One region of the Alteromonas sp. G5_S2_22_S1 genome, then DNA from elsewhere that is predicted to be linked to it. Evidence: predicted binding sites of a transcription regulator. Region 1 holds the regulator's gene; each other region holds the start of a gene.
What was found. The regulator sigma-54, encoded in region 1, starts transcription at its own class of promoters, with help from an activator protein. The targets are predictions, from matches to a motif close to GTTGGCACGNNNNTNGNNT.

Region 2: xdp1 (exosortase-dependent surface protein XDP1) is a predicted target of sigma-54. The motif match lies at 1,728-1,746, and genes of this name have one in related genera.
Region 3: fliE (flagellar hook-basal body complex protein FliE) is a predicted target of sigma-54. The motif match lies at 1,566-1,584, and genes of this name have one in related genera.
Region 4: ACTRWF_RS14495 (BON domain-containing protein) is a predicted target of sigma-54. The motif match lies at 1,741-1,759, and genes of this name have one in related genera.

What each region holds. Positions count from the first base shown of each region.
Region 1 is NZ_JBQKUJ010000002.1:237,664-241,003, forward strand. Features, by position in the region: gene rapZ (RNase adapter RapZ) at 1-374, opposite strand, end outside; gene ptsN (PTS IIA-like nitrogen regulatory protein PtsN) at 463-906, opposite strand; gene hpf (ribosome hibernation promoting factor) at 920-1,207, opposite strand; gene ACTRWF_RS03255 (RNA polymerase factor sigma-54) at 1,238-2,719, opposite strand; gene lptB (LPS export ABC transporter ATP-binding protein) at 2,793-3,340, opposite strand, start outside.
Region 2 is NZ_JBQKUJ010000020.1:660-3,999, forward strand. Features, by position in the region: gene pssA (CDP-diacylglycerol--serine O-phosphatidyltransferase) at 1-311, opposite strand, end outside; gene xdp1 (exosortase-dependent surface protein XDP1) at 688-1,626, shown strand; gene xdp1 (exosortase-dependent surface protein XDP1) at 1,786-2,637, shown strand; gene prsT (XrtA/PEP-CTERM system TPR-repeat protein PrsT) at 2,743-3,340, shown strand, end outside.
Region 3 is NZ_JBQKUJ010000003.1:330,579-333,918, reverse strand. Features, by position in the region: gene ACTRWF_RS05835 (sensor histidine kinase) at 1-52, shown strand, start outside; gene ACTRWF_RS05830 (sigma-54-dependent transcriptional regulator) at 69-1,406, shown strand; gene fliE (flagellar hook-basal body complex protein FliE) at 1,652-1,987, shown strand; gene fliF (flagellar basal-body MS-ring/collar protein FliF) at 2,000-3,340, shown strand, end outside.
Region 4 is NZ_JBQKUJ010000014.1:10,343-13,682, reverse strand. Features, by position in the region: one part of gene ACTRWF_RS14500 (IS3 family transposase) at 1-676, opposite strand, end outside; one part of gene ACTRWF_RS14500 (IS3 family transposase) at 676-952, opposite strand; gene ACTRWF_RS14495 (BON domain-containing protein) at 1,107-1,706, opposite strand; gene ACTRWF_RS14490 (endonuclease/exonuclease/phosphatase family protein) at 2,163-3,140, shown strand; gene ACTRWF_RS14485 (hypothetical protein) at 3,174-3,340, opposite strand, start outside.

The DNA.
Region 1 (3,340 bases):
GGGGCTAGCAAGGCTGACTCTGCCCTTATGGCTTCAGATAGAGACTTATTGAGCTTCGCAAGGGGATGCAGACGTCGGGTTTCGCTGAAGCGTTTTACCAGCACATCATCGCTGGCATCGATATAGACAATGGTCATTGACCACGATGACGGAAGATAATCTAAAATTTCTACCAGATCATCAGGGTTTTTCGGCAAGTTACGCACATCAATGCTCACCGCCACTTGGTCGTATTCATCAACAACAGTGTGGGTTAGGGTAGGAAGTAGGTTTACAGGAATGTTGTCAACGCAGTAGTACCCTAAATCTTCCAATGCGCGAAGTGCGACAGACTTACCAGACCCCGAACGACCACTGATTATAATCAGCTTCACCTAACTTCTCCCAAATCTTCTGGTTTTATCGCATACGCTTTATTGTCTTAAGCGCCTTGGTCACGACCTCGCTAAGGCGCTTAAATCTTTAACTTAGTGCAGAAAGAATATCATCGCTTGTACTGGCACGACGTATCGCTTTAATCGTTTCTTTATCGCTTAGTTTACCGGCTACCGTGGCCAATGTTTGTAGATGGCCTTCGGTTTGCTCTTCAGGAACAAGTAACGCGAAAAATATATCTACCGGCTTTTCATCGAGCGCGTCAAAATTAATGGCTGGCGTACTGGTGACAACAATAGCTATCACCTTTTCTAAACCTGGCAAGCGCCCATGTGGTAACGCAATGCCATTGCCGATTCCGGTACTACCCATACGCTCTCGAGACATCAAACTATTAAGTACCGTTGCCTGATCGATGTTCTCGTTATTTTTGGCAGCGATATCTGCGATGATCTCAAGAATTCGTTTTTTACTATTACACTGAACCGCACACTCGGTGCGGTCCAGACTTACGATGGCTTGTATATCCATACTTATTTAACTACTAATGTTTTTTCAGTTTTTCCTTATGCTTGATTACCTGCCGGTCGAGTTTATCAACCATGCTGTCAATCGCCGCATACATGTCGGTATTTTCTGAGGATGCGAATACTTCAGCGCCACTTAAATGAACGGTCGCTTCGGCTTTTTGATTTAATTTTTCAACGTTCAGGATGACATGCACATTAGAAATGTGATCAAAGTGACGTTCAAGTTTGCTGAACTTCGTATCGACATAATTACGCAAAGAGTCGGTGATTTCGACATGATGACCAGTAAGGTTGATTTGCATATTTCGTCTTCCTTATATTATTAAGCCTGTTTAAATTAGGCTCTTGCGTTGGTTCGACGGCGGGATCGACAATGATTCCCGGTATTTTGCTATTGTTCGCCGGGCAACTTTAATGCCTTGTTCGGCCAACAATGAAGCAATCTTGCTATCGCTTAGTGGCTTGCTCGGCTTTTCAGCCGCCACTAGCTTTTTGATCAATGCACGAATCGCGGTAGATGAGCACTCACCACCAGACTCTGTTGCTACGTGGCTAGAGAAGAAGTATTTCAATTCAAATATACCACGTGGTGTATGCATATACTTTTGCGTTGTGACGCGTGAAATCGTTGATTCGTGCATATCTACCATTTCTGCTACATCGTTAAGCACCATAGGTTTCATCATTTCCGGGCCATGTTCAAAAAAGCCCATTTGCTGTTGCACAATACAGTTTGCCACCTTCATTAAGGTTTCGTTGCGAGATTCAAGGCTCTTAATGAACCACTTAGCCTCTTGCATGTGTGAGCGGATGAATTGTGAGTCGCTACTATTTTTGGCACGACGACTCATTGCAGCGTATTGTTGATTTACGCTCAACTTAGGCAGGCTGTCGGGGTTAAGCTCAACCACCCAACGGCCATTCTTTTTGGCGACCGAGACATCAGGAATAACGTACTCAGGCTCTTTAGTAACTAAAGCACTACCTGGGCGAGGATTCAAGGTTTGTAATAAACGCATTGCCTCGCGCAGCTGATCTTCCTTCAAGCGGCTCTTACGCATTAACGTGCGATAATCTTTACTGCTTAATAGGTCTGAATATTCTTCTATAAGCTGTTTGGCTTCGTTAAGCCATGGTGTGTCTTCTGAGAACTGGCGCAGTTGCACCATTAGACATTCCTGCGGCGAGCGGGAGCCCGAACCAATGGGGTCGAACATCTGAATACGCTTAAGTACGCATTCTATTTCGTCCATTTCTATAGGCTCTTCCATATCCTCAGAGTTTACCGCGTCAAGAATGTCTTCAAGGGTCACGGTTAAATAGCCAGACTCGTCAATAGAGTCGATAATTGCCGTAGCAATGGCGCGGTCAGTATCTGAGAAATGGGTCAATCGCATCTGCCACGACAAATGTTCCTGAATATCCTCGGTGGTTTCGCCTTGAAATATTTGTTCATCGTCATTTGAAGGACCTGGCGCTGGGGCCGATGACGCTGAATAGTATTCATCCCATGTGCTGTCGATAGGCAATTCATCGGGAAGGTCGTTTTTTTCTAACGCGTCACCCGCTTCCAATGTATCGCTAGACGCTGTCGCAGACGCTTCTGTCACGCTATCGTCGCTATCGATATTATTTTTTTCTACTTGCGGCTCGTCGTTACCTTCTTCAACTTCCAATAAAGGGTTTGAATCGAGGGCTTCTTGAATCTCCTGCTGAAGATCAAGCGTAGATAGCTGCAGCAGTTTTATCGCCTGCTGAAGCTGGGGTGTCATGGTAAGTTGTTGGCTAAATTTTAGCTGTAAAGATGGTTTCATCTACGTCTTATTTAAATGCTCTAAATTGAATACACCAGAGCGAAATTGAAAAATGACAATTCAGTTACACTAACTATAGCCTGAATTGTTCGCCTAGGTATACATCCCTTACTTTTTGATTACTTAAAACCTGTTCCGCTGTTCCTTGCGCGATAAGCTCGCCATGACTCACAATGTACGCTTTCTCACAAACATCCAATGTTTCTCGCACGTTATGGTCGGTGATAAGGATTCCAATACCCCTATCTCGAAGATGCTGTATTATCTTCTTTATATCATTAACTGATATTGGATCAACACCAGCAAACGGTTCGTCTAATAAAATAAATTGCGGATTAGCTGCTAGTGCGCGTGCTATTTCAACACGCCGTCGTTCACCACCGGACAAACTCATCCCTGTACTATTACGTATATGGTTAATATTAAATTCATCAAGTAGCGCGTCAGCTTCTTCTTCCTGCTGCTGTGAATTTAAATCTTTACGGGTTTGCAAAATGGCCATGATATTTTCATGTACCGTAAGCTTTCTGAAAATTGATGCCTCTTGCGGAAGGTAGCCAATTCCGCGGCGTGCACGCTCGTGCATGGGCTGATGAGTAAGCTCATTATCATCAATTTCAA
Region 2 (3,340 bases), on a different contig from region 1:
AAGGCCGCTAACCAACCTAACTTGCCCAGCTCAGTTAACCCCCAATTATAAGCAACAAGTGCAGGTGCCATTCCAAATGAAACCATATCTGCCATTGAGTCATACTCAGCACCAAAGTCGCTTTGCGTGTTCGTCATTCTTGCCACACGCCCATCTAAGCCATCAAAAATCATAGCAACAAAGATAGCCACTGCCGCGGCTTCGAACCTGCCGTTCATTGACGAAACCACAGCAAAGAAACCCGAAAACAACCCTGCTGTTGTTAATAAGTTGGGAAGTAAGTATATCCCTTTACGTTTTTGATCAGACATATGTCCTCATACTTCTACATATACAATTGCACTAATTATTTCATAGATATGCAGGAACGCATAGCAAAGTAAAAAGACTGCCTCGTTCCTTTACATAACGCCGTTGCAAAACGTTATTAACTTTGCATTGATTACACGTACTCCTACCACAATGCCGGCGCTTGGCTTCTATTTATTCAGTACCGCTTATGCTCACGATTAAACAAACAACTAATAACTAGGTATACGGTTACATACCTTAAATAGCTCACCGTTCATATATCATACAAGTCCATGTTGAAATTAGGTACTACCAAGTTTGTGTTCGCATAATATGCGCACACATCACTCGGCGTGTACTTGAAGTGCTTTGCGCTTCATATATAGGAAAGCAATTATGCGAACGCTACAAAAAACGTTTTCTTTGCAAACTGTACTATTACTTTCCACAGCTTTGCTATCTACCCTGAGTGCTAATTCAGTATTCGCTACCTACTATAAAAAGCAAAGTTATTCTCACTGTGGGTCATCGAGCCAAAACAACGATCAAAGCAATGTATGTAACTCTCCGTTGGGAGAATACACTTACGATCTAGTCGATGACAAAGTGACACGAACCAATCAGGCGAATAATTCCTTTGTTCAAATAGACGGATTAAATATTAATATGTCCGCCTTTTCTGACACACAAGGAGTTACCGGCGAAACAGTCGTTGGCGCCAAGTTAGAAAAAATCTCAGATAAATGGGCTTACGGCATAACAAACAATGATGAAGTATACTATCGTGACGGTGCCGACCACGCCATTGACAATATCAACCATTACTCTCAAGGTAGCGCGAACGCTTATTATAGCGGTATGACTAATGTAGAACGTGACTATGACTTCGTGTTGTTATCGTTCGACTCTGCAGTGACACTAACGGGCGCAAGTTTTTCATGGCTTTATGATAGTAGAGATAGTCAAGTGTCTGTGGCTGCGCTTAGTAACACCTCAAAACTAACGTCTGGCGTTAACACATGGAGTCATATTGTTGAAGATGCCCTAACGTCAGCTTCATTCGACATTGAGAGTTGTGAATATTTAGATAACCGCGCAGACTTTACGTTCACTGAGTCGGCCCAGTATTGGTTGGTGGGTGCATACAACACTGTATTTGGTAAAACAACTGACGGAAGAATAGGTAACGACGCGTTTAAACTTGCGAATATCGGTTTCTCTATCTCAGAAACAGCGGGTACACCAGATACCACCGAAGTGTCTGAACCTGGAACTATCGGCCTACTCATGGCCTGCTCACTCTTCGTCATATGGCGCCGCAAAAAACTTGTTTAATGAAATTAGACTTTAGATCACTGACAGGTGGTACGACCTGTCAGTTTTTTTTACTACCTAGCAAGACCAGCGAAAAAACCACCAAATAACAACAACTTATTTCTGGCACAAATTATGCTTAAGAAATATTATCTGTAGTAGTTGTTGTTGTATGTAAAAATGAAAAAATTAATTCCTCTGTTTGTTTTATTTGCGCTACATGTTAGTTCCCTGAAAGCCGAAGATACGCTTGTTAAAGAGTATTCATATGACCTTATGTCACATAGCTCTTCAGACGTATTAAACCCTTTAGGGATTGATATAGACGGTGTGAATGTAACGCTATCCGCATGGGCGGATACTGCAACTTCATCACAGACTGATGTTCAATTGCAATGTCGGCGATGGGCATGTTATCCAAGGCAAGTCACAGTCACCCATGATCTTGACACTGTAGAATCTGCAACAGCACAACTTGTCAACGGCTGGGGATATGGAATAAGAAATGACCTGGAGTCTAGAGGCAGTCATCAAACCATCGATAACTATGGTGAAAGTATAAACGGAACGTTTGTAGATTCCTTCGAATATCTGCTATTTTCTTTTGACTCAGAAGTAAATATCTCTCAAATCGATTTCGGATGGCACGCAGGTTATGATCAACAAGTGTCTGTTGTATCAATCGCTAATTCGGCTGAGATAGAATCTGCCTCGTGGAGTTCTATTGTTTCAAACCAAACAACGCTTAACGCTATCTCTGCTTCTTTCAACATCGTTGGAAGCCAAAATAATGGGTCTGCAAATCTACAATCGTTAAGTAATACATATTCTAATTATTGGCTAGTGGGCGCTTACAATAAGACCTTCGGAGACATTGGTGGGCACGACTATAATGATGCTTTCAAAATATCATCAATTCAATTTGAAAGTAAGCTAACCCCACCACCTAGACAAGTAAGCGAACCTGGCGCTTTAGCACTGATGAGCTTAGGTTTAGGTCTTGTTCTTTATAGACGTAAGCGTCGCGTTTAATTGTTTAAAAACGCTTAGAAAACACGTATCTTTAGAAGGTGGCTTAGGCCACCTTTTTTTATGCTATTTTCAAGCCAGTGGCTAGGCTAAATATCGAAGGTTTATATGGATTTTTTTAATAATAAAAAGCGCTTTGTAAAACGCACGCTTTTATCTGCAGTTGCCTCATCTTTAATCGTATTCAACAGTTTTGCTACCACATCAGAAGACTATGAGAAGGCCCTCACTGCGTTTAATCAAAACGAGTACGACGAAGCCTATATTCACCTTAAAAATAGCTTACAAAAAGACCCAGAAAACTTGGCTGCAAAGATATTAATGGGTGAAATATTGCTTATTAATGGCTACCTTACTGCGGCCGAAATGGAGTTTGTAGAAGCGCTGGAAATGGGTGCTGATATCAATCTTTTGGCAGAACCCCTGGGCAACACCTGGCTGTTTCTTAACAGGTACCAAGAAATTGTAGATTTCTCTGATTTAAACAAGCTCTCTGGTGAAGCAGAGCGCGAGTGGCTGATGATTCGTGCAACAGCGTGCATCAGATTAGAAGACGAACAATGTGCATTGCGCGACTACAACACTATTGTGTCACGTACGCCTAACTTTGTGCCAGCCATAAATGGGTTAGCTTCCATTGCCCTTCAAAATGAAGATTTACCGAAAGCGACCTCCCTTGTCGACAAGGCTATGTCACTCGAGCCTG
Region 3 (3,340 bases), on a different contig from region 1:
GCCATGCAAAGCGAGTACTCAATCATCACCTACATTGACCCATGTTGCGTAAGCCATAGGAGAGGATCATGTCTAAAACTACTATCTTAATTGTTGAAGATGACGCGGGGTTGCGCGAAGCACTCTTAGACACGCTTTTACTCGGCAACTACAACGTGGTTGAAGCCGACTGTGCTGAACAAGCGCTAATGATGTTATCAATGCAAGCGATAGACTTGGTTGTTAGCGATATCCAAATGGGTGAAATGAGCGGCCTTACGCTTCTTAAGAGTATTAAAGCAAAATATCCGAATATGCCAGTATTGTTAATGACCGCTTACGCCACTATTAACGATGCGGTGCAGGCAATGCGCGACGGTGCGACTGATTATTTATCTAAGCCATTCGCACCAGAAGTACTGCTAAACCTTGTAGGGCGCTACGCACCAGCACAAAAAATCGAATCTCGCACGCCAATCGTCGCCGACCCCTCTAGCTTGAAGCTGCTTGAACTCTCTCGAAAAGTGGCGAAGTCTGAAGCGACGGTAATGGTGATGGGGCCTAGCGGTTCAGGTAAAGAAGTGTTATCCCGCTATATTCACGACCAGTCACCGCGCAGCGATGCGCCTTTTGTGGCCATCAACTGTGCTGCCATTCCAGAAAATATGTTGGAAGCGACGCTATTTGGTTATGAAAAAGGGGCGTTTACCGGCGCTATTCAGGCTTGCCCGGGTAAGTTTGAACAAGCCCAAGACGGTACGCTTTTACTCGATGAAATTACCGAGATGGATCTAGCGTTACAGGCGAAACTACTTCGCGTACTGCAAGAGCGTGAGGTGGAAAGGCTTGGCGGTCGCAAAACGGTTAAGTTAAACGTGCGCGTTATCGCTACAAGTAATAGAGATTTGAAGAAAGCGGTAGATGCAGGTGAGTTCAGAGAAGACTTATATTACCGCTTAAATGTGTTTCCAATTGAATGGCGACCCTTAAGTGAACGCCCCGGCGATATTGTTCCTCTTGCTGAACACCTTGTGCAGCGCCACGCCAGTTCACAAGGGTTAGGTTCAATAAGGCTGAGTGCTGCTGCCCGTAACAAGTTGTCGCAGTACGGCTGGCCGGGTAATGTGCGCGAATTAGAAAACGTGGTACAACGCGCGCTTATCCTTTGTGAAAATAACGAAATAGACGCCAGTGACCTCATGATTGACGAAGATATCTCAGCGCCCGTTGAAGCTGTACAAGAGCAGGCTGACGAAAACAGACTAGGCTCAGAGCTGCGTTACCAAGAGCATCAAATTATTCTCGATACACTGGTGTCGTGCAACGGCAAGCGTAAAGATGTCGCTGAAAAGCTGGGTATTAGCCCTCGTACGTTGCGTTATAAACTTGCTCGAATGCGTGAAGACGGCATCGAAGTACCTGCATAACGTTAAACAACGTCACCCCTTGCTTCCCCTCAAACTTACCCGTCGCCTTTACTACTAAAAAGGCGGCGGTTTTTTGTTGCTCCTAAGTGGTACAACGTCATTAAATTGGCTGTACGCCAAAAGTCATTGTTAAGTTTATGAAATTAATGGCTTTTTAAAGTTGGCAAGCCCTTTGCTAAATCACTCTTATATATTCGCTATTCGCCGCCGCATTGCCGGTAAATGAAGAAACACTAGGAGTGGTTATGGACGTTAAAGCCAACAGTTTGTATCAAGAAATGCAAAATATGATCGGGCAAACTCGTCTTCAAGTTAATGAACCTCAACAGCAATCGCTTAATGAGATCAATACCTCTGCAAGTGACTTCTCGACCATGCTAAAAAATGCGGTTGATGGCGTGAATAGTATGCAGCTAGAGTCAAAAGATGTGCAGCAACGCTTTGAGATGGGTGACCCTAGTCTAAGTTTGGCGCAGGTTATGTTAACTAAAGAAAAATCGGGCATTGCCTTTGAGGCAACTGTTCAGGTACGAAATAAAGTACTTGAAGCCTATAAAACAATAATGAACATGCCGGTGTAGGTGGAGTAGGTTATGGCTGAAGCAACAGGTACAAACCTAACGGTTCCTGACCAAAATCAAGCGGTGGACAACGAGCCAGAGAATAAATCTGGCTTTATGGACACCTTAGGCAGCGCTGACATGATGCGTCAAATGGCGCTCGTTGTCGTCCTCGTTATTTGTGTGGCTATCGCTATTTTTATTCTGATTTGGTCACAAGAGCCTGATTATCGTCCACTCGCGAAAATGGAAACTCAAGAGCTTATAGAGACGCTTGATTACATGGATGCGAATCAAATCGAATATAAGCTTGAAGGCAATACGGTTTATGTGAGAAGCGATGAGTTCCAAAATATTCGGTTAGGTATGACCCGTCAGGGATTAACCAATAGCTCTGATGCGGGCACAGACATTATCATGCAGGACATGGGCTTTGGGGTGAGCCAGCGGGTAGAGATGGAGCGCCTTAAACATGCCCGAGAGCAGCAAATCGCCGCGACAATTGAAGATATCGCGAGTATTCAAAAAGCGCGGGTATTGCTCGCCATGCCCAAAGAAAACGTGTTTGCACGCAGAGAGAAAAAAGCGTCAGCCACTGTGGTGCTAACCGCAAAGCGTGGCGCAGTAATCGCCGGTGAAGAAGTTGATGCTGTTGTTGATATCGTGGCATCAGCGGTTCAAAACATGGAGCCGTCTAAGGTGACGGTGACCGACAGCAACGGCCGCTTGCTAAATTCCGGCTCACAAGGCTCGATGAGCGCTCGAGCTAGAAAAGAATACGAAATTGAGCGCCAGCGCGAGCAAGAGTACTTAGAAAAAATTGATGCTATATTAATACCCGTACTGGGTATTGGGAACTACACGGCGCAAGCCGATGTTGCGATGGATTTCACTGCGATTGAACAAACCCAGCGTAGCTACAACCCAGACCTTCCGGCTGTTCGAAGCGAGATGATTGTAGAGGAAAACAGCGTAGGAGGCGGTGTTGGCGGTATTCCTGGCGCATTATCAAATCAACCTCCGCTGGATTCTAATATCCCAGAAAACGCCGTGGGCGGTAGTCAACAAACTATGCCTGGACGCACGGCAAAAGAGTCAACGCGCAACTACGAACTTGATACCACCATTAGCCATACTAAAAAGCAAACGGGCGTTATAAGAAGGCTTAGCGTCTCTGTAGCGGTTGACTATACTCAGATAGCAGGCGAAGACGGGGCAATGACTCCTACACCGCGTAAACAAGAAGAAATCTTAAATATTCGAAGACTTCTACAAGGCGGTATTGGTTTTGACGTGACCCGAGGCGACTCGTTAGAAGTGGTAAGTGTACCCTTCACGCGAATGGATACCGGCGAGATTGAAGACGCACCACTG
Region 4 (3,340 bases), on a different contig from region 1:
CAACAAGCACCAACATCACCCATGCTCGCTCTTATACCGAAATTGGCTAGCAATTTACGATAATGCTTACTGGTGTATTGTGAGCCTCTATCCGAGTGAAACACTAAGCCTTTAGGCGGTTGGCGCAAGTTATAAGCCTTCATCATAGCTTTGCTTACTAAGTCAGTCGTCATTCGTTTGTCGATATGCCAACCAACGATGCGGCGTGAATATAAGTCCATAACAATGGCTAAGTACATCCAGCCTTCACCTGTTCTTAAGTAAGTCACATCACCAGCCCAGACCTGATTTGGTGCAACAGGGTTAAAGTTCTGGTTCAACAGGTTATCAGCAACAGCATCACTGTGTTTGCGTTTGGTTGTCACCTTGTATGCCACTCGTTGAGTCACAACTAAGCCAAGTGTTGCCATTAACTTCTGAACGCCATAATCACTGACGTTAAAGCCCTCTCTGCGTAACTTCTTTCTAAGCTCCCGATAACCTAAGCTATTTCTGCTTTTCTCGAAGAAGTGCTTTGCCATTCGATATAAGTTCAGTTGCTCTGCTGTGATGATTTTGACTGGCCGTTTGAGCCAAGCGTAATAAGCACTACGGCTTACTTTCATCACTTTACAGAGCTTAACTACGGGAAATGCCGAAGATAACTGCTTAATCGTTTTAAACGTTACTTGGTTTCCTTTAGCAGGAGGGCGCTGGCCTTTTTTAAAATCTCTTTTTCCATCCTTAGCTCTTTATTTTCCTTACGTAGTTTTAGCAGCTCTGCTCGTTCATCCGCATTTAAACTGGCTCCAGATTGCTCAGCCTCGAATTTAGCTTTCCAGTGATAAAGTAACTTATCTGTGATACCTAAAGACGCTGCTGCTTTTGGTACGCTGTAGCCTTGCTCGGTTACCAATTTGACAGCTTCTTGTTTAAATTCAGCCGTGTAACTTCTGTTTGTTCGTTTTGTCATTTAACACCTCAATAATTGGATTATATTCCATTATTAAAGTGTCCTGTTTGATTAAAGCAGATCAGTCGGTGTGCTAACCATTCTACCTTACTTACGTCTGGCAAGAAAAAAGGGGCGAGCGCCCCTTTTTCCATTAAGTCGAATAAAGAAACCCTTAATTCATTGCAGTTTCAGTAACAACACGTAGGTCACTTTCAACGTCTTTAACATCTGACGCGTTTTTAGCAATTTCCACTGCTAGGTCACGCTCAGCGTCGGAATCAACTTCACCGGTTAGCTTCACAATGCCGTTTTCCACATCAACATCGATGTCGAAGCCCGAAATGTCGGTGTCCATTAATAGACGAGTTTTTATAACTGTTGCAATTTTTGCATCTGTCAATTCACTCGTACCTTCCTCTACGCCTTCTTCCATGTCATCTGACATGTCAGAATGCATATCGTTATCAGCAACAACGGTAAGCTTATTGTCTACAGAAGTTACGCCGTCGATATTTGCTACTAGCTCTTCTGCCAGCTTTTTATCGACAGAGTTTTCAACCTTACCGGTTAAAACGACGTTACCGTTTTTAACGTCTGTATTAATGTCAAAAGAGTCAAGGTTGCCGTTAAATAACAGCGTCGCCTCGGCTTTACCGTCTATCCATGCGTCTTTGGCACCTTTTTCCCATTTATTATCTGTGTCCATATCACCTGCATATGCAGCAGTAGTTAAAGATGTGGCAACAATCATCGAAAGTATTGAACGTTTCATAACATTTCTCCTTTGTCGAAACTCGAACTTAGCAATGCCAGAACCTTGCCAACAAAGTAACATATTGAAATAATTGCTTTTTATTGATCATTCGCCTGGATACTCTACCCCACTGATTGCAAACTTTGCCTTAGGTCGAGAATTTTTTACTTTATGATTTTGCGGTTATCAAAGGTGGTCTGATTGTTAAATAGGTAGTTGAGTAGGTAGTTGAGTAGCTAGTTAAGTTGATCGATGAGTTAATGCTTGAATAATGTAACGAGCAAGCGAAGTACAACTAGGAAGATTAAACTGATTTAACAAAATCCGCGTAATGATAGCTGGCATAGTTTCGATACTTCAATTAACTAAGGTATCGAACACTTTTCTTAATATATCGCTATTGTCTGCAGTTAACTCTGATGCAGATTAAAGACAAGCAAGACACTTAATTTTTAAATCAAGGACGCCCAAAAGATGGATATTGCGCTCATTATCGCATCGCTACTCTTTATAATAGTCAGCTTTACCCCGTTACTTCCTTCTTCCCACTGGTTAGTTAGAGTGTGGGAATTTCCGCGTCTTCAAATTTCCGTTATTATAGGTTTCCTGCTTATATGCCACGTGGTTAATTGGCCTTCTACCAATATTCCTTTTTTCGTTAACGCATTAGCCGTAGGTGGCTTAACAATAAGCCTTGTTTACCAAATTATCTGGATTATTCCCTACACGCCGTTTTACAAACGTGAAGTTACTAGAATAAAAAACGCGAAACCACAAGACACCCTCAGCGTGTTGTCTAGCAACGTGTATATGCCCAATAATGATTTTCGTAAACTTATTGAGCATGTTAGAAATAAGCAGCCTGATTTTTTGGTTACGCTAGAATCCAACGAGAAGTGGCAAAAAGGGATTAGCGAAATTGAATCGGAATACCCTTATCGAAAATTTTGTGCGTTAGAAAACCTCTATGGCATGCACTTATACAGTAAGATCCCTTTTGAAGAGGCCGCATTGAACTTCTTGATTGAAGATGATGTACCGTCAATGAAAGTGAAAATAAAGCACAAAGGTAAAGATGCGTTACTCTATTTTCTTCATCCGAAACCGCCTAGCCCTACAGAAAATACTTACGCGAAGCCGCGGGACATTGAGTTAACGGTAGTGGGCGAAGAAATAGCTAAAACAGAAGGGCCGATAATTGTAGCGGGCGACCTTAATGACGTAGCCTGGTCTCCTACCACCCGTAAATTTAAAAAAATTAGCGGGCTATTAGACCCAAGAGAGGGGCGTGGCTTTTATAATACATTCCACGCAAAGTACCCGTTAGTAAAATGGCCCCTTGACCATGTATTTCACTCTAGGCACTTTGCGCTCGTTCATATTGAAAAATTAGAGGGCATTGGCTCTGACCATTACCCTTTATACACGGAGCTCGCGTTTATTGAACAGTAAACCTATAAGCGCGAACCAAACTATTGTTTGTTTTTAGTGAGAGCCTCTGTGTTCTACACACCACATTAGGCTTTCGCATGCGTCTTCGCGCTTTTTAAAATGCGCTAAGCCGATAAGCTTCCCTTCTCTGGGCCAAACAGCTTGGTCAAGTACCTTTTGCTCTTCCTCTGACAGCTGCTCAGTGTCTAAAACAATCTCTA